One region of the Microbacterium insulae genome, then DNA from elsewhere that is predicted to be linked to it. Evidence: predicted binding sites of a transcription regulator. Region 1 holds the regulator's gene; the other holds the start of a gene.
The links. Region 1 encodes HrcA, which represses chaperone genes, less so after heat shock. Its sites were predicted from a motif close to TTNGCACTCGNNNNNNNCGAGTGCNAA; they were not measured.
Positions count from the first base shown of each region.

Region 2: the regulator HrcA is predicted to act here: its motif matches at 4,768-4,794, upstream of groES (co-chaperone GroES).

Region 1 is NZ_JBHTII010000002.1:187,167-197,850, forward strand. It holds gene ACFQ0P_RS13430 (ComEC/Rec2 family competence protein) at 1-190, shown strand, start outside; gene holA (DNA polymerase III subunit delta) at 200-1,237, shown strand; gene rpsT (30S ribosomal protein S20) at 1,307-1,567, opposite strand; gene ACFQ0P_RS13445 (alpha/beta fold hydrolase) at 1,682-2,401, opposite strand; gene lepA (translation elongation factor 4) at 2,475-4,325, shown strand; gene ACFQ0P_RS13455 (DUF1990 family protein) at 4,336-4,986, shown strand; gene hemW (radical SAM family heme chaperone HemW) at 4,994-6,211, shown strand; gene hrcA (heat-inducible transcriptional repressor HrcA) at 6,307-7,347, shown strand; gene dnaJ (molecular chaperone DnaJ) at 7,402-8,517, shown strand; gene ACFQ0P_RS13475 (16S rRNA (uracil(1498)-N(3))-methyltransferase) at 8,520-9,254, shown strand; gene ACFQ0P_RS13480 (HIT domain-containing protein) at 9,304-9,651, shown strand; gene ACFQ0P_RS13485 (PhoH family protein) at 9,704-10,684, shown strand, end outside.
Region 2 is NZ_JBHTII010000001.1:2,049,751-2,060,434, forward strand. It holds gene alr (alanine racemase) at 1-221, shown strand, start outside; gene tsaE (tRNA (adenosine(37)-N6)-threonylcarbamoyltransferase complex ATPase subunit type 1 TsaE) at 317-766, shown strand; gene tsaB (tRNA (adenosine(37)-N6)-threonylcarbamoyltransferase complex dimerization subunit type 1 TsaB) at 828-1,487, shown strand; gene rimI (ribosomal protein S18-alanine N-acetyltransferase) at 1,484-1,981, shown strand; gene tsaD (tRNA (adenosine(37)-N6)-threonylcarbamoyltransferase complex transferase subunit TsaD) at 1,978-3,048, shown strand; gene ACFQ0P_RS09485 (hypothetical protein) at 3,045-3,524, shown strand; gene ACFQ0P_RS09490 (class I SAM-dependent methyltransferase) at 3,511-4,707, opposite strand; gene groES (co-chaperone GroES) at 4,876-5,172, shown strand; gene rarD (EamA family transporter RarD) at 5,340-6,263, shown strand; gene ACFQ0P_RS09505 (metal-sensitive transcriptional regulator) at 6,301-6,609, opposite strand; gene ACFQ0P_RS09510 (heavy metal translocating P-type ATPase) at 6,620-8,917, opposite strand; gene ACFQ0P_RS09515 (heavy-metal-associated domain-containing protein) at 8,917-9,129, opposite strand; gene ACFQ0P_RS09520 (ABC transporter substrate-binding protein) at 9,379-10,665, shown strand.

The DNA.
Region 1 (10,684 bases):
GGTCGCGCTCGTCACCGTCGGTGCCGAGAACGACCACGGTCACCCGCGACGGGAGATCCTCGACATCCTCGATGAGGTGGGCGCACGGGTTGCGCGGACCGACGTGGAAGGGCTGCTCGCCGTGTGGCGGAGCTCGGACGGTCTCCGGGTGTGGCGCGAGCGCGACGGGGGAGTCCCACCCCCTCGCTAGGCTGGGAACATGGCCCCGACCGCGCGACGCGCCCCCGCGAAGTCCACGCGCAGCGCGATCCCGCAGCTGTCCTGGCGCTCTCCGCAGCCGGCCCCGATCGTGCTCGTCTCCGGTCCCGAAGACGTCTGCGCGGAGCGGGCGATCGCCGGGGTCCGCGACTACCTGCGCGCGGAGGACGCGAGCCTCGAGGTGTCCGATCTCCGCGCCGACGACTACGCCGCGGGCTCGCTCCTCGCGATGACGTCGCCGTCCCTGTTCGGCGAGCCCCGGCTCGTGCGCGTGACCGGGGTGGAGAAGTGCTCCGACGCCTTCCTCTCCGAGGCGCTGTCGTACCTCGCCGTCCCGCAGGAGGGCGCGACCGTCGTCCTCCGTCACACGGGAGCCAGCGTCCGCGGCAAGAAGCTGCTCGACGCGATCCGTGCCGGCGAGGGCGGGGGCGTCGAGATCGCGTGCCCCGCGATCAAGCGCGACTCCGATCGCTACGATTTCGCGGCGGGCGAGTTCCAGGCCGCCAAGAGGCGGATCGCACCGCCCGCGTTGCGCACGCTCGTCTCCGCGTTCGCCGACGACGTCACCGAGCTCGCCGCCGCGTGTCAGCAGCTCATCTCCGACGTGCCGGGCGACATCACCGAGCAGGTCGTGGAACGGTACTACGGGGGCCGCGTCGAGACGTCCGCGTTCGTCGTCGCCGACACGGCCATCGCGGGCCGCTACGGTGACGCGCTGATCGCGCTGCGGCACGCGCTCGCGTCCGGCGCCGACCCGGTGCCGATGGTCGCTGCCATCGCTCTCAAGCTCCGCACGATGGCACGCGTCGCCGGCAGCCGCGAGCCGGCCGCTGCCCTCGCCGCCCGGGTGGGCCTGAAGGACTGGCAGGTCGATCGCGCGCGACGCGACCTGGCCGGGTGGAACGAGGCATCCCTCGGCAGGGCGATCCAGGCGGCGGCGCGAGCGGATGCCGAGGTCAAGGGGGGCTCGCGTGACGCGGTGTTCGCGCTCGAGCGGCTCGTCACCGTCATCGCGACCCGCGCACCCTACGCCGTGTGAGTCGAGCGCGGCGGAAACGCCGAAGGCCCGCCCCCGGGGGGACGGGCCTTCGATCGGTGCGGTGCCTGCTCAGAGAGCGGCGACCTGCTGGGCGATGGCCGACTTGCGGTTCGCCGCCTGGTTCTTGTGGATGACGCCCTTGCTCACGGCCTTGTCGAGCTTCTTGGTCGCCTTGAGCAGAGCCTTCTCGGCGGCGGCCTTGTCGCCGGCGGCGACGGCCTCGCGGGTGCGACGCACCTCGGTCTTCAGCTCGCTCTTGACGGCCTTGTTGCGCTCGCGCGCCTTCTCGTTGGTCTTGTTGCGCTTGATCTGCGACTTGATGTTCGCCACGGGGAATGATCCTTCGTAGGTGGGTGATGGGAGGGTGCCGCGTTACGGGTAGAGGGGCCGCTCGCGACGTCGTGCGGAGGTGGGACCCCACACGCAAGCCAATCACCGAGTCTATCAGGTCTGTTCGAGCGTCGTGATCGCGAGGTGGAGCACCGCGTTGAAGACCTGGGGGCGCATGACCGTGACGTGGTGGGTCGTGCGTGGCACCACCACCAGCTCGGAGTGCGGCGCGAGGCCGACGAAGAGCTTCTCGTTCACGCGCAGCTGGTCGTACTGGCCGTTGACGAACCACAGCGGCACTTCGACACGGCCGACGGCCGCGAGCAGGTCGAGCACCGACAGGCTCCGCAGCGCCGTGTCCTGCGCATCGAGAGCGTACCCTCCCGCGCCGAAGTCGTCGCGCGTCTCGTCGGGGAGTATCCGGTCGAGCATGCGGTTGGTGAGCCACATGCCGCGGTCGGGGAGCGAGTCGAACCCTCGTGCGAGGAGACGGTAGGCGGCCAGGCCGACGCCGCGCGGAATCGCGGTGCACGACGCGGCGATGAGCCCGGCGACGGGCGGCGGATGCTCCGCTCCGACGTACTCCAGGCACAGCAGGCCGCCCATCGAATGACCCACGAGGAGCACGGGGCCTCGGGCCGAAGCATCCGTCACCGTCTCGTCGATCGTCTTCATCGCGCCGTCGAGCGTGAACGTCTCGGACATCCGCGATCCGTGCCCCGGAAGGTCGACGGCCGTCACGGGATTTCCCCGCGCCTCGAGGTAGCCCACCTGCGCGCGCCACATCGTCGCGGACGTGCGGATGCCGTGCACGAGCACGACCTGCACCACCATCGCCCCAGGCTAACCTCCGGATACAGCACTCGCGCAGGGCGGGGCGTCGCCCCACCCGTAGAATCGATGGGATATGTCACCGCGCGCCCTGAAGCCTCTCGAGCCGTCCGCGACCCCGCCCGAGCTGATCCGCAACTTCTGCATCATCGCCCACATCGACCACGGCAAGTCGACGCTGGCTGATCGGATGCTGCAGATCACCGGCGTCGTCGCCGACCGCGACATGCGCGCGCAGTACCTCGATCGCATGGACATCGAGCGCGAGCGCGGCATCACGATCAAGTCGCAGGCCGTGCGGATGCCGTGGGCGACCGAGGGCGGCACGTTCGCCCTCAACATGATCGACACGCCGGGCCACGTGGACTTCACGTACGAGGTGAGCCGGTCCCTGGCGGCGTGCGAAGGGGCCATCCTGCTGGTCGACGCCGCGCAGGGGATCGAGGCGCAGACCCTCGCCAACCTCTACCTCGCGCTCGAGAACGACCTGCACATCATCCCGGTCCTTAATAAGATCGACCTTCCCGCGGCCGATCCGGATCGGTTCGCGAAGGAGCTGGCGAATCTCATCGGCGGCGACCCCGACGACGTGCTGCGCGTGAGCGGCAAGACCGGTATGGGCGTCGAATCGCTGCTCGATCGCATCGTCGAGCAGATCCCCGCTCCCACCGGGAACGCGGATGCCCCGGCCCGCGCCATGATCTTCGACTCGGTCTACGACTCCTACCGGGGCGTCGTGACGTACGTCCGCATGGTGGACGGCAAGCTCGAGCCGCGCGAGCGCATCCAGATGATGTCGACACGGGCCCAGCACGATCTCCTCGAGATCGGGGTCTCCAGCCCCGAACCCGTCCCCACGAAGGGACTGGGCGTGGGCGAGGTGGGCTACCTGATCACCGGCGTGAAGGACGTCCGCCAGTCCAAGGTCGGCGACACCATCACCCATGCGCGCAAGCCCGCGACCGAGGCCCTTGCGGGTTACACCGACCCGAAGCCGATGGTCTTCTCCGGCATCTATCCGATCGACGGCAGCGACTACGGCGACCTGCGGGAGGCCCTCGACAAGCTCAAGCTGTCCGATGCCTCGCTGCAGTACGAGCCCGAGACGTCCGTGGCCCTCGGTTTCGGATTCCGCTGCGGCTTCCTGGGCCTGCTGCACCTCGAGATCATCACGGAGCGGCTTTCGCGCGAGTTCGGCCTCGACCTGATCACGACGGCGCCGTCGGTGATCTACGAGGTGCTCACCGACACCGGCGAGCACGTCACGGTGACCAACCCGAGCGAATACCCCGACGGGCGGGTGGCGAGCGTCTCCGAGCCGATGGTCAAGGCGGCGATCCTGCTGCCGAAGGACTACGTGGGAACGGTCATGGAGCTGTGCCAGGGCCGCCGCGGCCAGCTCCTGGGCATGGAGTACTTCAGCGAGGAGCGCGTCGAGCTGCGCTACAACATGCCGCTCGGCGAGATCGTCTTCGACTTCTTCGACCAGCTGAAATCGCGCACGCAGGGATACGCGAGCCTGGACTACGAGCCCAGCGGCCAGCAGGAGGCAGACCTGGTCAAGGTCGACATCCTGCTCCAGGGCGACAAGGTGGATGCGTTCAGCTCGATCGTCCACCGCGACAAGGCCTACGCCTACGGCACGATGATGACCGAGCGCCTTCGCAAGCTCATCCCGCGACAGCAGTTCGAGGTGCCGATCCAGGCCGCGATCGGTGCGCGGATCATCGCGCGCGAGAACATCCGCGCCATGCGAAAGGACGTTCTCGCCAAGTGCTACGGCGGCGACATCACACGCAAGCGCAAACTGCTCGAGAAGCAGAAGGAGGGCAAGAAGCGCATGAAGATGGTCGGACGCGTCGAAGTGCCCCAGGAGGCGTTCATCGCGGCGCTGTCGGGCGACGTCGAGGGCAAGGCCGCGAAGTAGGCTGGTCGGCATGCGTCGAGGTACCTTCCGGGACGACACGGTCGACTATGCCGCCGTGGGGGCGACGCAGGCGCCCGATCTGATGTCTTACCCGCCCGAGCGAAGCGTTCCGGCCGAGGAGTCGTGGCGCATTGGCAGCGGCGAGGCGCGTTTTCAGACGGCGAGCGAGGCGCTGCTGTCGTGGTCGGCGCAGCGCGGAGCGGGTCTCGAGCTCAAGGACGTGCGGCCCGCGTCCGGACCCATGTACTCCGGCGTGAGCTTCGACGCCGAGGGCAACCCCATCGCCCCGAGTCGCTCCGAGACCGATCTGCGCTACGACGCGGACGGCACCCCCTATGTCGGAGCGGGGACCACGGTGCGGGTTCACGGCCGTGTGCGCGGCCTGCGGGCCGACGCCGAACTGCGTGTCATCTTCGCGGTCGAAGAGCCGCGAAGAGTCGGCTTCGCGCTGGGGACCGTCGGCGAATCGGTGGTGTCGGGCGAGGAGTCGTTCATGCTCGACTGGAACGACAACGACGAGGTGTGGTTCACGGTCCGCGCCTTCGATTCGCCGCGCGCGCTGTTCTACCGACTTCTCCCGGGTCTGGTGCGGCGTCGGCGTCGAGAGCTCTTCACGAGATATCTGCGGGCCATCTCGCCCCTCTACGCGACCCCCGCGTGAGCCGCTGATGGGCTCCGCGCTACCGCTGGGCGAGCCGGTCCCCGCCGACGGCTCCCTCCCGGCCGGGACGGTCGTCGATCCGCGCACGCCGTTCGGCGTCTACCTTCACGTGCCGTTCTGCCGCGTGCGCTGCGGCTACTGCGACTTCAACACGTACACCGCGGGCGAGCTGCGCGGCGCGCGCCAGGACGAGTACGCCGACACGCTTCTCCGCGAGGTCGAACTCGCCCGTGCGGTGCTCGAGGGCCTCGGCCCCGCCCGTCGGGCCGCCACCGTGTTCTTCGGGGGCGGCACCCCCACACTGCTCCCCCCGGGCGATCTCGGCCGAATGCTCGACGGCGTGCGCGAGGCGTTCGGCGTCGAGGGCGGTGCGGAGGTGACCGTCGAGGCCAATCCCGACACAGTGACGGATGCCGCGGCCGCCGAGCTCGCGGCATCCGGGGTCACGCGGCTGTCGATCGGCATGCAGTCGGCGGTACCGCACGTGCTCGCGGCCCTCGACCGCACCCACGACCCGGCGAACGTGCGCACCGCGGTGACCGCCGCCCGTCGCGCGGGCCTGGATGTCAGCCTCGATCTCATCTACGGCGCGCCGGGGGAATCGCTCGACGACTGGCGGGCCTCCGTCCGCACCGCCGTCGAGCTGGAGCCGGACCACGTCTCGGCGTACGCGCTGATCATCGAGGACGGCACCAAGCTCGCCCGTCAGATCCGGCGCGGCGAGGTGCCCGCACCCGACGACGACCTGCAGGCCGACATGTACGAGTTCGTCGACGACGCGCTCGGGGCTGCCGGCTTCGACTGGTACGAGGTGTCCAACTGGGCGCGTTCGGAAGCGCAGCGGTCCCGCCACAACCTCGCGTACTGGCAAGGCGCGGATTGGTGGGGTTTCGGCCCGGGCGCGCACAGCCACGTCGGCGGGGTGCGGTTCTGGAACGTGAAGCACCCGGCGGCCTACGCGCAGCGACTGGCGGCGGGGGAGTCCCCCGCCGCGGCCCGCGAGATCCCCGACGTCGAGGCGGCCACGCTGGAGAGGGTGCTCTTGCGCACCCGCATCCGTGAAGGGCTGCCGGTTTCCGAGGCGCTCGGCGAAGGGCGTCGCGCCGTCGCGGCGCTCATCGCGGACGGGCTCATCGACGGATCGGCCGCGGTCCACGGCCGTATCGTGCTGACGCGGCGCGGCCGGCTGCTCGCGGACGCGGTGGTGCGCGCCCTCACTGAGTAGACCGCGCGGTCCGCTCCTCCCGGCTTCGGGTCGGAGCATCCGGTAGAATTGGCACTCCAGTCATGCGAGTGCCAGAACGGGCGTGAGGAGGCGGGATGGTCAGCGAACGCGGACTCCAGGTGCTGCGCGCGATCGTCGAGGACTACGTCGACACACGCGAGCCCGTCGGCAGCAAGACGATCGTCGAGCGTCACGCCTTCGGCGTGTCGGCGGCGACGATCCGCAACGACATGGCCCTGCTCGAGGACGAGGAACTCATCACCGCCCCTCACACCTCGTCCGGTCGGGTCCCGACCGACAAGGGCTACCGGGTCTTCGTCGATCACCTGGCCGAGGTTCGCCCGCTCAGCTCGGCGCAGCGAACGGCGATCACGTCGTTCCTCGAGGGCCCCGGCGACCTCGACGACGTCCTCGCCCGCACCGTCCGTGCGCTCACCCAGCTCACGGGCCAGGTCGCGATCGTGCAGTACCCGTCCTTCGCCCGCGCGAACGCCACCCACGTCGAGCTGGTGCAGCTCGGTGGGGGGCGGATGCTGGTGATCGTCGTCACCGACACCGGTCGGGTGTCGCAGCGCATGGCGTTCGTGCGTGACGATTTCGACGACGCCGACCTCGCCCGCATCCGCGCGGAGCTGGGAACCCTCCTCGTCGGCCGGTCCGTCCGCGAGGGGCTGCAGCGCATCGCCGATCACCTCGCCGCCTCGCCTGCGACCGGCGCCGCTCATGAGGTCGCGACCGCGGCGATCGTGCGCGTCGTCGCCGAGGAGCTCGACGAATTCCGCCAGGACAAGCTCGTGATGGCCGGCAGTGCGACGCTCGCTCGACTGGAGGCCGATTTCCGTGGCAGCATCTACCCGCTGCTCGAGGCGATCGAGGAGCAGGTGACGATCCTCCGACTGATGGGAGAGATGGTCGCCGACGAGAAGGGCCTCGCCGCCAGCATCGGCCGCGAGAACGAGCCGTTCGGCCTGGCCGAGGCATCCGTCGTCGCCAGCGACTACGACGCGACCGGATCACGCGCGCGCGTCGGGGTGCTCGGACCGACCCGCATGGACTACCCCACCAATCTCGCGGCGGTCCGTGCCGTCGCCCGTTATCTGACGCGAATGCTCGAGGAAGACGAGAGCAGCCGCTGACGCGGACGCGCACCGACACGATCCCCGCGGCCAACCGCGGGCAGGAAGGCGAAAGTGGCTGACCACTACGAGGTTCTCGGCGTCTCGCGCGACGCCACCCCCGACGAGATCAAGAAGGCCTATCGGCGGCTTGCGCGCGAACTGCACCCGGACGTGAACCCCGGGGAGGACGCGTCCGAGCGCTTCAAGCTCGTGACGCACGCCTACGACGTGCTCAGCGACCCGGAGCAGCGCGCCCGCTACGACATGGGCGGAGGCGAGAACCCCTTCGCCGGGGCCGGCGGATTCGGCGGTTTCAACGACATCTTCGAGACCTTCTTCGGCGCGGCGGGCGGCGGTTCGCGCGGGGCGCGGCCGCGCTCTCGCCGCGAGCGCGGCCAGGACGCCCTCGTGCGCGTGTCGCTCGAGCTCGGCGATGTCGTCTTCGGCGTCCACCGCGACATCGAGGTCGACACGGCGGTGCTCTGCGAGACCTGCCAGGGGTCGTGCTGCCAGCCGGGGACGTCGCCGGTCACGTGCGACATCTGCCACGGCACCGGCCACGTGCAGCGTCAGGTGCGGAGCCTGTTGGGCAACGTCCTCACCAACCAGCCCTGCAACGTCTGCCAGGGTTACGGCACGACGATCCCCTACCCCTGCGCCACCTGCCAGGGTCAGGGTCGCGTCCGCGCGCGTCGCACCGTGTCGCTCGACATCCCGGCCGGCGTCGAGACGGGCCTGCGGCTGCAGCTGCCCGGCTCGGGCGAGGTCGGCCCCGCCGGCGGCCCGAACGGCGACCTCTACATCGAGGTGACCGTCGCGCCGCACGAGGTGTTCAGCCGTGACGGCGACGACCTGCTCGCGACGCTCGAGGTGTCGATGCCCGACGCGATCCTCGGCACGACGACGACCATCGAGTCGCTCGACGGCCCGGTCGACCTCGAGCTGCGGCCCGGGGTCCAAGGCGGCGACGTGCTCACGATCAAGGGCCGCGGCATCACGCCGCTGCGCGGCTCGCAGCGCGGTGACCTGCGCGTGGGCGTGCACGTCGTCACGCCGACCCGCCTCGACCACAAGGAGCGGTCGCTCATCGAAGAGTTCGCCAAGCGCACGAAGGCGCCGAGCCCTCGCCTGGCCGAGTTCCACCAGGGGCTGTTCGCCAAACTGCGCGATCGCTTCCGGAACGGCTGAGCATGGCCCTGCACTTCGTGCTCGACGAGCCGGCCGTCGCCGGTCCGGGCGACGCCGTGGTGCTGACCGGCTCCGAGGCGCATCATGCCGCGTCGGTGCGCCGTGTGCGCGTCGGCGAGGAGGTCACGGTCGGCGATGGGCGCGGTGCCTGGCTCACCGGGAGATGCGAGTCCGTTGCGCCGCGCGAGGTGGTCGTGCGCATCGAGACCAGGATGGACTCCCCGGCCCCGCGTCCGCGGGTGGTGCTGGTCCAGGCGCTGGCGAAGGGGGACCGCGACGAGCTGGCGATCCAAGCGGCGACCGAGCTCGGCGTCGACGTGATCGTGCCCTGGCAGGCGGCGCGGAGCGTGTCCCGATGGGATGCCGCGAAGGCCGAGAAGGGACGCGCCCGGTGGGCGACCATCGTCCGGGAGGCGGCGAAGCAGGCGCACCGCGCGTGGATCCCCGAGGTCGCGCCGCTCGTCACCACCGCCGAGCTCGTCGCGCGGGCGGGGGAGTCCCGCGTTCTCGTGCTCGAGCCGTCCGGGCCGGATCGGCTCACGGAGGTCGACCTCCGCGGCGAGGAGCGCGACGTGCTGCTGGTCGTCGGGCCGGAGGGCGGCATCGCTCCGGAGGAGCGGGAGCGGCTCTCCGCCGCCGGTGCCGCGACCGTGCGTCTCGGCGAGAGCGTGTTGCGCACCTCGACCGCGGGACCCGCGGCGCTCGTCCTGGTGAGCGCCGCGCTCGGGCGGTGGTGACCGCGGTCGCCCCCATCCCGGCGTCGGGGCGCGTCGGTAGACTTGCCGCATGAGCGAACCATCGATCTTCACGCGCATCCGGAACGGCGAGATCCCGTCCGAGATCGTCGCCGAGACCGAGAACGTGTTCGCGATCCGCGATATCGCGCCGCAGGCTCCGGTCCACCTCCTCGTGATCCCCAAGAGCGAGGAGTACCGCAACGTCGTCGAGCTCGCAGCCGGCGATCCCGACCTCCTCGCCGAGGTCGTGGGCGTCGCCAACAGCCTCGCGGCCGAGCACGCCGACGGCGACTTCCGCCTTGTGTTCAACACCGGCCCGCGAGCGGGCCAGACCGTCTTCCACGTGCACGCCCACGTGCTCGCCGGAGGACTCGAAGAAGAGAGTCTCGGTGCCTGACGAATCAGCACACGACCCCGTCATCGACCGGGTGTACGCCGACGGCGTCGCCATGGTCCAGCTCCTCGGTCCGCAGGACCGCCTCCTCCGCGTCGTCGAGCGCGAGCATCCCGACGTCGATGTGCACGTTCGCGGGAACGAGATCACCCTCACGGGAGAAGCCGACGCGGTCGCCGCCGCCCGATCGCTCGTCGACGAGCTGCTGGCGATGACGCGGGCCGGCCAGGGGCTCGATCCCTCCGACGTCTCCTCATCGAGCCGCATCCTGCGAACCGAAGGCGGACCCCGGCCGTCCGAGGTGCTCGGAGAGGCGATCCTCTCGTCGCGCGGCAAGGTCATCCGCCCGAAGACGCTGGGGCAGAAGGCGTATGTCGACGCGATCGAGGAGAACACGATCGTCTTCGGCATCGGCCCCGCGGGCACGGGGAAGACGTACCTCGCGATGGCCAAGGCCGTCCAGGCGCTGCAGCGCAAGGAGGTCAGCCGCATCATCCTGACCCGTCCGGCCGTCGAGGCGGGGGAGCGGCTCGGGTTCCTCCCGGGCACCCTGACCGACAAGATCGACCCCTACCTCCGGCCGCTCTACGACGCGCTCAACGAGATGATGGACCCCGAGCTCGTGCCGAAGCTCATGGCGACCGGCACCATCGAGGTCGCCCCGCTTGCCTACATGCGCGGACGCACCCTCAACGACTCGTTCGTCGTGCTCGACGAGGCGCAGAACACCACGCCCGAGCAGATGAAGATGTTCCTGACGCGGCTCGGCTTCGGCACCCGCATGGTGGTCACCGGTGACATCACCCAGATCGACCTTCCCCAGGGGGCATCCGGACTCCGACTCGTGACGCGCGTGCTGGGCGAGATCGACGACATCCACTTCTCCTACCTCACGAGCGATGACGTCGTGCGCCACACGCTCGTCGGACGCATCGTCGACGCCTACAGCGAGTACGACGAGCGCCGTATCGCCGCGCGGCGCGAGCGGGACGAGGCATCCGAGTTCGCCAATCGTGCCGAGAGGCGCGCCGGCATG
Region 2 (10,684 bases), on a different contig from region 1:
GCGGTCGTCGCTACGCGGTCGCAGGCCGCATCGCGATGGATCAGTTCGTCGTGGACGTCGGCGACGACCCGGTGGCCGTCGGTGACGAGGTGATTCTCTTCGGCGACCCGACCCTGGGTGTCCCGGCCGCCGACGAGTGGGCTGCGGCGGCGGGCACGATCAACTACGAGATCGTGACGCGCATCGGCCCCCGGGTCCCGCGGCGGCAGGTGTCGGCGTGACCGGGAAGGCCGGAGACCTCCGGCGCGTTCCCTCCGATGTGGAGCAGACCCTCGAATCACTGACAGGAGCCCGCGAGGTCGCGTCGCCCGCCGACATGGAGGCCCTCGGCGCGGACATCGGGCGGATGCTGCGCGCCGGCGACCTCGTCGTGCTGACGGGTCCCCTCGGCGCCGGCAAGACGACCCTCACGCGGGGCATCGCGACCGGGCTCGGCGTTCGGGGCCCGGTGCAGAGCCCGACCTTCGTGCTCGCCCGCACGCACCCGTCCCTGGTCGGGGGAGCGCCGCTCGTCCACGTCGACGCGTACCGGCTCGGCTCGCCCGCCGAACTCGACGACCTCGACATCGACGTCGACTCGTCCGTGGTGATCGTGGAGTGGGGCCGCGGCATGGTGGACGGACTCCGCGAGCACTGGTGGGAGATCGAGCTCGACAGGGAGTGGCACGGCCGCGGCATCGACACCGCGTGCGGCACGTCGCCGCGGATCACGGAGGCGCTCGACGCCGACTCGCCGCGCATCGTCACGATCTCGCGGCGGCCCTGACGGAGCCGCGCCGCGTCGCAGCCGGACCGGGCACCGGACGGCGCCGACTACCCTGGAAGGCGTGATCCTCGGCATCGACACGTCGGTCGGATCGACGGTCGCGGTCGTCGAGCCGGACGGCGTCGTGCGCTCGCAGGTCGAGAGCGCGGACCCGCGCGGCCACGCCGAGGTCATCGGCTCGCTCCTCGAGCAGGCGCTCGCCGAGGCATCCGTCCGCCCGCAGGACATCACGCGGGTCGCCGCCGGCATGGGCCCGGGCCCGTTCACCGGGCTGCGCGTCGGCATCGCGGCCGCCCGCACCTTCGCGCTCGGACGCGGGGTACCTGTCGTGCCGGTGGTGAGCCACGATGCGGTGGCCCTCGAGCTGCTGCTGCACGACGCGCTCACGGGGGGCGTCGACGCGAGCGAGGACTCCGCCTTCGCCGTCGTCACCGACGCGCGCCGGCGCGAGTTCGCCTACACGATCTATCGCGGGCTCGACGACGACGGTCTTCCGCGTCGCCTCCGCGCGCCCGAGCTCGCACCCCGCGACGCGCTCGACGACGTCCTCGTCGCCCACGGCGCCCTCCGGCGCGACGCCGACCGCATCCCCGCCGGACTGCTCGGAGTGTGCGCCGCGCGAGCACTCGCCGCGGGACGCGCGATCGGTCCGGCCGACGCCCTGTACCTGCGGTCGCCCGACGTCACGCCGTCTGCCGGTCCGAAGCGGGTGGGGACATGACGGTGCGCGCCGCGGTGCCCGCCGACCTCGACGCGATCATGGCGCTCGAGCGCGCGTCGTTCCCCACCGACGCGTGGTCGGACGCGATGATGCGCGAAGAGCTGGCCTCGCCGCACGGCTGGTACATCGTCGACGAGGTGGCCGGCCGCGTCGCCGGCTACGCCGGTCTGCGGGCGGCGCGTGGGGCGAAGGATGCCGACGTCCAGACGATCGCGATCGCCGAGGCCTCCCGCGGTCGCGGTCGCGGACGTGCGCTCCTGCGGGCGCTGCTGACCGAGGCCGCTCGGCGCGGGGTGAACGAGGTCTTCCTCGAGGTCCGCGCCGACAACCCCGTCGCGCAGTCGCTGTATGCCTCGGAGGGGTTCCACGAGGTGGGGCGCCGACCGCGCTACTACCAGCCCGACGACGTCGACGCCGTCGTGATGAAGCTGGACCTGCGCGGCTGGTCGGCCGCGCAGACGCCGTCCGCCGAGGATGCCGGGGTGTGCACGTGAACCGGGCCGAGCCGCTGATCCTCGGCATCGAGACGAGCTGCGACGAGACCGGCATCGGCATCGTGCGCGGCCGCACCCTCCTGTCCAACACCATCGCCAGCTCGATGGACGAGCACGCCCGCTACGGCGGGGTGGTGCCCGAGGTCGCCGCCCGCGCGCACCTCGAGGCGCTCGAGCCGGCGATCCGCGCCGCCCTGGCGGAGTCGGGCGTCGCGCTCTCCGACCTCGATGCCGTCGCCGTCACGTCGGGTCCCGGACTCGCGGGCGCGCTCATGGTCGGCGTGGGGGCGGCCAAGTCGCTCGCCGTGTCGCTGGACCGGCCGCTGTACGCCGTCAACCACCTCGTCGGGCACATCGCGGCCGACATCCTGGATGCCGATGCCCCGCCCCTCGAGTACCCCACCGTCGCCCTCCTGGTGTCGGGCGGGCACACCTCGCTGCTGCTCGTGCGCGACCTGACGAGCGATGTCGAGCTTCTCGGCGAGACGATGGACGACGCGGCCGGCGAGGCCTTCGACAAGGTCGCGCGCCTGCTCGGGCTCCCGTACCCGGGCGGCCCCGAGATCGATCGCGCCGCGGCCGCGGGCGATCCCGGGGCGATCCGCTTCCCGCGCGGCCTGTCCCGCGCGAGCGACATGGCCGATCATCGCTACGACTTCTCGTTCTCGGGCCTCAAGACCGCCGTCGCACGCTGGATCGAGCAGCGCGAGGCCGCCGGCGAACCAGTGCCCGTGGCGGACGTGGCGGCCGGATTCCGCGAGGCGGTCGTCGACGTGCTCGTCACGAAGGCGCTCGCCGCGTGCCGTGATCACGGCGTCCCGCGACTGCTCCTCGGCGGCGGCGTGATCGCGAACCGGCGTCTCCGTGACGTCGCGCTGGAGCGCGCCGCCGCCGAAGGCGTCACCGTCCGCATCCCTCCGCTGTCGCTGTGCACCGACAACGGCGCCATGATCGCGGCGCTCGCCGCCGAGCTCGTGATGTCGGGGCGCCGCCCGTCGACCCTGCGCTTCGGCGCGGACTCCACGCTCCCGGTCACCGAGATCCAGGTCGCCGAGGAGGCCCCGTGAGCGACGAGCGGATGCCGCATCCCCCCGAGTCGCCCGGGCCCGGGATCGAGCCGCCGTCGCCCGACGTGGTGGCGGCGGATGAGGTATCCGCGCTCCCCGGCGTCCATCGCGGCGGGTACCTGCGCCTGCCGACGGCGCCCGTGGCGATCACGCGCGAGACCGCTCCGGCCGAGCCCGGCACCGATGAGGACGTGCCGCTGGTCTCGGCCCAGTGGGTCATGCCCGCGCCCGAGCCGCCGCACCGCGGCCTGGCCGGGTGGGCGCTCGCATTCTCGATCGCCGGACTGCTGGTGTCGCTGTTCGTCGGCTGGGGATTCCCGATCGGCCTCGTCGGAGTCGGCTCGGCGATCCTCGCGCTGCGACGTCCGCTCGAGAGCCGAGCGGTCGCCGTGTGGGCGCTGGTGGTGGGGACGGTCTCCGTCCTCTACAGCGCCGGATGGCTGCTCTACGCCGCGGGCCGTATCACGACCGGCTGACCCGGTCGGCGAGCACGGCGATCCGCCGTGTCCCGACCCGCGTGAGCACGAGCGTCGCCTCGGCGTCGCCGCCGAGTCGGAGCTTGCGCCGGAACTGGGCGGGATCGACATCCACGCCTCGCTTCTTGATCTCGAGGCGCCCGATGCCGGCCTCGCGCAGCGCGCTGTTGATGGCGGGGATCTTCGCGGGCATCGCCTCGCGCACGCGGAAGGATGTCACGAACGGGCTCGTGACCGCGGCATCCGAGGTCATGTAGGCGACATGCTCGTCCAGCATGCCCGCGTCGAGGGAACGCGCGACCTCGCCGATCAGCCGGGCGCGGATGACGGCTCCGTCGGGCTCGTGCAGGAACGCCCCCAGTTCACGGACCGGCTCGTCGGGGCTGTCCGCGGCCGACGTCAGCTCGTGCGCGTCATCACCCCGGATGACGAGCGCCGCGCGCCGGACGCCCTCGCGCGCGAGTGGTCCCGACCACAGCACGAGCTCGACGGTGGACCCGTCGGCGCTGATCCACTGCGCCTCGAGGTCGTCGGGGATCAGAGCGCGGTCCAGGCCCGGCCCGAGCTTGATCCCGGCGGGCATGCGGCCGGCGAGTTCGAGCGTCCAGTCCAGCGGCGGAGACCAGTCCTCGGGACGCGTGCGGGCGGTCTCGGTGTGCCCAGCGGTGCGGCGAGCCGGGTCCAGCCACACGGCGTCGACGTGCGTCAGATCCGTAGTCTCGGCGGTGCCGTGGCGCACCGTTGCGGAGTCGCCGAACGGCGCGAGGTTGTAGGCCGCGATCGCCGCCGTCACCTCGTCGGCCTCGACGGCGGTCACCCGGATCCCGAGCGCGGTCAGGCCCAGCGAGTCCCCGCCGATCCCGCACCCGAGGTCGGCCACCCGCTCGAACCCGGCGTCGCGGAACCGCACGGCGTGCCGGGCGGCGATGCCCAGGCGCGTCGCCTGCTCGAGTCCGGCACGGGTGAACAGCATCCGCTCGGCGAACGGACCGAACTTCGCCCCGGCGCGGGCGCGCAGCCGCGACTGCGTGACCACCGCCGACACGAGGTCGGGGGAGTGGCCCTCCCTGCGGAGCCGTGAGACGGTCCGCGCGACGTCGTCGGCGGATTCGACGGGAGGCAGCCCGTCGAGCAGCCGCAGTCCGTCCGGGGTCAGCAGTGCGGTCAGCTCGGCCATCTCCACCGGGACAGCCTACGTGCCGGTGCCGCCACCGGGGGTGCCGCGTCGCACGACGTCACGCGGTTGGCACTCACGTTGCATGAGTGCCAGCGCATGCCTAGAATCGTCATCAGCACTCTCCGTACCAGAGTGCTAACGAGTCTTCAGTCTCAAGGAAAGAAGAGGTAGACCGTGTCGGTTTCCATCAAGCCGCTCGAGGACCGCATCGTCATCAAGCAGGTCGAGGCCGAGCAGACCACCGCGAGTGGCCTCGTCATCCCCGACACCGCCAAGGAGAAGCCCCAGGAGGGCGAAGTCGTCGCCGTCGGCCCCGGCCGCATCGACGACAACGGCAACCGCGTGCCGCTCGACGTGGCCGTCGGCGACCGCGTGCTCTACAGCAAGTACGGCGGCACCGAGGTCAAGTTCGGCGCCGACGAGTTCCTCGTCCTGTCGGCGCGCGACGTCCTGGCGGTCGTCGTCCGCTGATCACGCGCACAGCGTCCCGAGAGGGTCGGATGCCTCGGCATCCGGCCCTCTCGTCCGTCTCGGCCTAGGCTGGGCGGGTGAGTCGCGAAGAGGTCCCGCCGTCTCCGGGCGGGGTGAACGCCCTGGACGACTCGACCGCCCTCGACCTCGGCGTGACGACGGGCACGATCCGCGCTCGCAACGCCGCCGCGGAGGCGCGGGAGCGGACGCTCGGCGGCTTCTTCGCCTTCGGCGCCTATCTGCTGTGGGGCTTCCTTCCGCTCTACTTCCTGCTGCTCGCGCCGACCGGCCCGTGGGAGCTGGTGGCGTGGCGCATTCTGCTGTCGCTCGCCTTCTGCGCCCTGCTGCTGACCGTCATGCGGGCCTGGCCTCGGCTCGTGGCCGTTCTGCGTCAGCCCCGGGTGGTCGGGCTCACCGTCATCGCCGGCATCCTGATCTACATCAACTGGCAGGTCTTCATCTACGGCGCGCTGACCGGCCACGTGATCGAGCCGAGCCTCGGCTACTTCATCAACCCGATCGCCACGGTGCTCCTGGCGGTGCTGGTGCTGCGCGAGCGGCTGCGCCCCACCCAGTGGGTCGCCATCGGCATCGCGGCGGCCGCGGTGCTCGTGATCGTGATCGGCTACGGCACCTTCCCGTGGATCGCTCTGACCCTCGCGGCGAGCTTCGGCGTGTACGGGCTGGTCAAGAAGAAGGTCGGGCCGTCCGTCGACGCGGTGAGCGGGCTCACGCTCGAGACGCTGTGGCTCACGCCGATCGCGGTGACGGTGCTCATCGTCGTCGCCGCGACGCAGGGTCTCACGATGGGGGCGTATGGCTGGCCCCACGCCGTTCTGCTGAGCCTCACGGGAGTCGTCACGGCGGTGCCGCTGCTGCTCTTCGCGGCCGGCGCCCGGCGGGTGTCGCTCACGACGATCGGACTGCTGCAGTTCGTGGCGCCGGTGCTCCAGTTCCTCGTCGGCTGGCTCTACCTGGGGGAGCCGATGCCGCTCGAACGCTGGATCGGGTTCGGTCTCGTGTGGATCGCGCTGATCGTCCTGACCGTGGACTCCGTCGTCCACGCTCGCCGCGCGCGCACGTCCGGCTGATCACCGGCCGCGCAGACGCGAGGGGGGCGACGCGGGCTCAGCGCACCAGACGGGCGATCGCCTGCGTGGCTTCGCTGATCTTCGCGTCCGCCTCGGCGCCGCCGAGTCGCGCCGCATCGACGACGCAGTGACGCAGGTGATCGTCGAGCAGTCCCACCGCGACGGCCTCGAGGGCGCTCGTGAGCGCGCTGATCTGCGTCAGGATGTCGATGCAGTACTTCTCGTCCTCGACCATCTTGTGGATGCCGCGGGCCTGCCCCTCGATGCGCTTGAGGCGGTTGAGGTACTTGTCCTTGTCGGTGATGTACCCGTGGGTGTGGTCGGCGTGGACCATGGTGTCGCTCATCGTCGTGTCCTCATCGTGTGGAGTGTGCGCCCGGCGAGCCGGCTCCCGACCCGCTGCGGAAGGTTCGGAGCCGCAGGCTGTTGCCCACGACGAAGACGCTGGACAGCGCCATCGCCGCCCCCGCGATCATCGGGTTGAGCAGGCCCAGGGCGGCCAGCGGTATCGCCGCAACGTTATACGCGAACGCCCAGAAGAGGTTCGCCTTGATCGTGCGGAGCGTCGCGCGGGACAGGCGGATCGCGTCGCCGACGCTGCGCAGGTCGCCACGCACCAGGGTGAGGTCGGATGCCTCGATCGCGGCATCCGTCCCGGTGCCCATCGCGATGCCGAGGTCGGCCTGCGCGAGCGCCGCGGCGTCGTTCACGCCGTCGCCGACCATCGCGACCGCGCGGCCCTCGGACTGAAGGCGCGTCACCTCGGCCGCCTTGTCGTGCGGGAGCACCTCGGCGACCACCTCGTCTATGCCGACCTGCGCCGCCACCGTGCGGGCGACAGCGCGGGAATCGCCCGTGAGGAGGACCGTCCGCAGGCCGAGCCCGTGCAGCTGCTCGATGGCCTGGCGGCTGGTGGGCTTGACCTCATCGGCGACCACGAGGACGCCGCGCACCTCGCCGTCCCATGCGGCGAGCACGGCCGTGGCCCCGCCCTCCTCGGCCGCGCGCTTCGCGGTCTCGAGCTCGGGTGGCACGCGGAGCGCCCACTCGGCGAGGAGGGATGCCGTGCCGACGACGACCGCGTGACCGTCGATCACGCCCGAGACGCCGCGGCCGGGCAGGTTCTCGAACGACTCGGGAGTCGCGAGCGGACCGACCTCGGCCTCCGCGGCCTGGGCGACGGCCCGCGCGACGGGGTGCTCGGAGGCGTGCTCGAGCGCGCCCGCGAGCCGCAGGAGCAGCTCGCGATCGGTGCCGGGCGAGGGGACGACGTCCACGAGGGCCATTCGGCCGCTCGTCACCGTTCCGGTCTTGTCGAGAACGACGGTGTCGACGGCCCTCGTGGACTCGAGCACCTCGGGTCCGGTGATGAGGATGCCGAGCTGCGCGCCGCGGCCGGTGCCGACCAGCAGCGCGGTGGGTGTCGCGAGGCCCAGGGCGCACGGGCACGCGATGATCAGCACGGCCACGGCGGCGGTGAACGCCATGGCCGCGTCGTAGCCGAGCGCGAGCCACGCCACGAGAGTGACGACGGAGATGAGCAGGACGACCGGCACGAAGACGCCGGAGATGCGGTCGGCGAGCCGCTGCACATCGGCCTTCCCCGACTGGGCCTGCTCGACGAGGCGCGCCATCTGAGCGAGCTGGGTGTCTTCGCCCACGCGCGAGGCCCGGACCACCAGGCGCCCGCCGGCGTTCACCGTCGCGCCGATCACGGCGTCGCCGGGCGCGACCTCGACGGGCACCGACTCGCCGGTCACCATCGACGCGTCCACAGCGGAGGTGCCCGAGACGACGACGCCGTCGGTGGCGATCTTCTCGCCCGGCCGCACCACGAAGCGGTCGCCCACCCGCAGGTCGGCGATCGCGACGCGGGACTCGAGCTCGCCGCCGCCTGTGGACGGCCGCAGGACGGCGGCATCCTTCGCGCCGATCTCGAGCAGTGCGCGCAGGGCGGCGCCGGCACGGCGCTTGGAACGCACTTCGAAGTAGCGCCCGGCGAGCACGAACGTCGTCACGCCCGCGGCGACCTCGAGGTAGATGTTCCCGGCGCCGTCACCGGGCTGTACCGACCACTCGAACGCGTGGGTCATCCCCGGCATGCCGGCGTGCCCGAGGAACAGCGCGTAGAGCGACCACAGGAACGCCGCCGACACACCCAGCGAGATGAGGGTGTCCATCGTCGCCGCGCCGTGGCGGAGGTTGATCCAGGCGGCGCGGTGGAAGGGCCACGCGCCCCACACGACCACCGGCGCGGCCAGCGCGAGGGATGCCCACTGCCAGTACGTGAACTGGAGCGCGGGGACCATGGCGAGCACGACCACCGGCACGGACAGCACGATCGAGCCGATCAGTCGCTGTCGAAGGCCGACGAGCTCGGCGTCGCGGCCGCCCTCGCGCGCGTCCGCCGGCTCGGGCGCGGGTGGCCGGGGAACCGCCGCGGTGTAGCCGGTCCGCTCCACCTCGGCGATGAGGTCGACGGGGTCGACTCCGGCGGGTGCGGTGATGGTCGCCTTCTCGGTGGCGTAGTTGACGGATGCCTCCACCCCGTCCATCCGGTTCAGGCGCTTCTCGATCCGGGCGGCGCACGACGCGCACGTCATTCCGCCGATCTCGAGCTCGATCCGGGCGCCCGGCGGAGGGGTGGCGGTCATCAGGCGCGTGCCGCCTCGTAACCCGCCTCGTCGACCGCGGCAAGGACGGCGGCGTCCGAGAGGGGCGCGGCCGACTCGACGACGAGCGAACCGCTCGCGGCGTCGACGCGGACGACATCGGCACCGGGGATCTTCGAGACCTCCGTGCGCACCGACATCTCGCAGTGTGCGCAGGTCATGCCCGTCACGGTGTATTCGGTCGTCTGCGGCATGAGGCTCGCCTTTCGTGAGGAGGGGGATACCCCAAGGGGGTACGGCATCCCTCCACGTTATACCCGGCTGGGGTATCCAGGGCCGGAGAGGACGTCGTCTCGTCGTTTCCATATCGTGATCGGGGGATACGAGCCGTTACACATCGTTAACGAATGGCAACACTGGCGAGCGCCGCAGATGGTTAGGTTAGGGACACTGGGCCGGCTCCCGAAATGCCGCGCCCGTCGTTCATCACAGCAAGGAGCAACATGAGCGTCTTCACCCGCTCGCGCAAGTCCGCCCTCGCAGGCGTCGTTGCGCTCGCCGGCGCCAGCGCCCTCGTCCTCGCCGGCTGCGCCGGCGGAGGAACGGGCGGCGAGACCAGCGCCCCTCCCACCGAGGAGCGCGACCTCACCCTGAAGATCGGCACGATCCTGCCCCAGACGGGCAGCCTGTCGTTCCTCGGACCGCCGGAGGAGGCCGGCGTCGGTCTGGCCGCGCAGCACGTCAACGACTATGCCGACACGACCGGCCTGACCATGGACGACATCGTCTGGGGCGACTCGGGCGACACCGAAAACAAGGCGTACGCCACGACGATCCAGACCCTCATCTCGGAGGGCGTGACCGCCGCCATCGGCGCCGCGTCGTCGGGTGTCACCAAGCTGTTCCTCGACGACGCCGTCGCGGCCGGGATCATCGTGTTCTCGCCCGCCAACACGTCGCTCGACTTCACCACCTGGGACGACGACGGCCTCTATTGGCGTACGGCTCCGTCCGACAAGCTCCAGGGCGAAGTCCTCGGCAACCTGGTCGCCGAAGACGGTCACGAGAACGTCGCGGTCCTGTACCTCAACGACTCGTACGGCACCGGCCTCAACGACGTCTTCCAGGAGACCTTCACGGGCGCCGGCGGCACGATCGTCGAGGAGCAGTCGTACAACACCGGCGACACCTCGTTCGACGCTCAGGTCAGCGCGCTGCTCGCCTCGAACCCCGACGCCATCGTCCTGATCACGTTCGACGAGATCTTCACGATCGGCCCGGCGCTGCTGCAGGCCGGCTACCCCGCCGAGAACCTGTACTTCGTCGACGGCAACCTGAAGAACTTCGGTGCCGACGACAAGTGGCCGGCAGACCTCAGCCTCGAGGGCGCCAAGGGCACCACGCCCGCCGGCCCGTCGACGCCGGAGGACTTCCAGGCGGAGCTGAACGAGTGGTGGACCGGCGAGGGCAACTCCGAGCTGACCGACTTCTCGTACGCCAACGAGTCCTACGACGCGGTCATCCTCCTCGCGCTGGCCTCGCTGGCCGCGAACTCGACCGAGGCCGCGGACGTCGCGGGCAAGCTCGTCGAGGTCTCGGGCGGCACCGGTGACGGTGAGAAGTGCGACTCGTACGAGGCGTGCGCCGACATCATCCTGGCGGGCAACGTCGCGGACTACGACGGCTACTCCGGACCGATCACGTTCGACGAGGTCGGCGACCCGACCGAGGCGACGGTGGGTGTCTTCCAGTACCAGGACGACAACTCCTTCGTCCGCATCGACATCTGAGTCGACAAGACACGGAAGG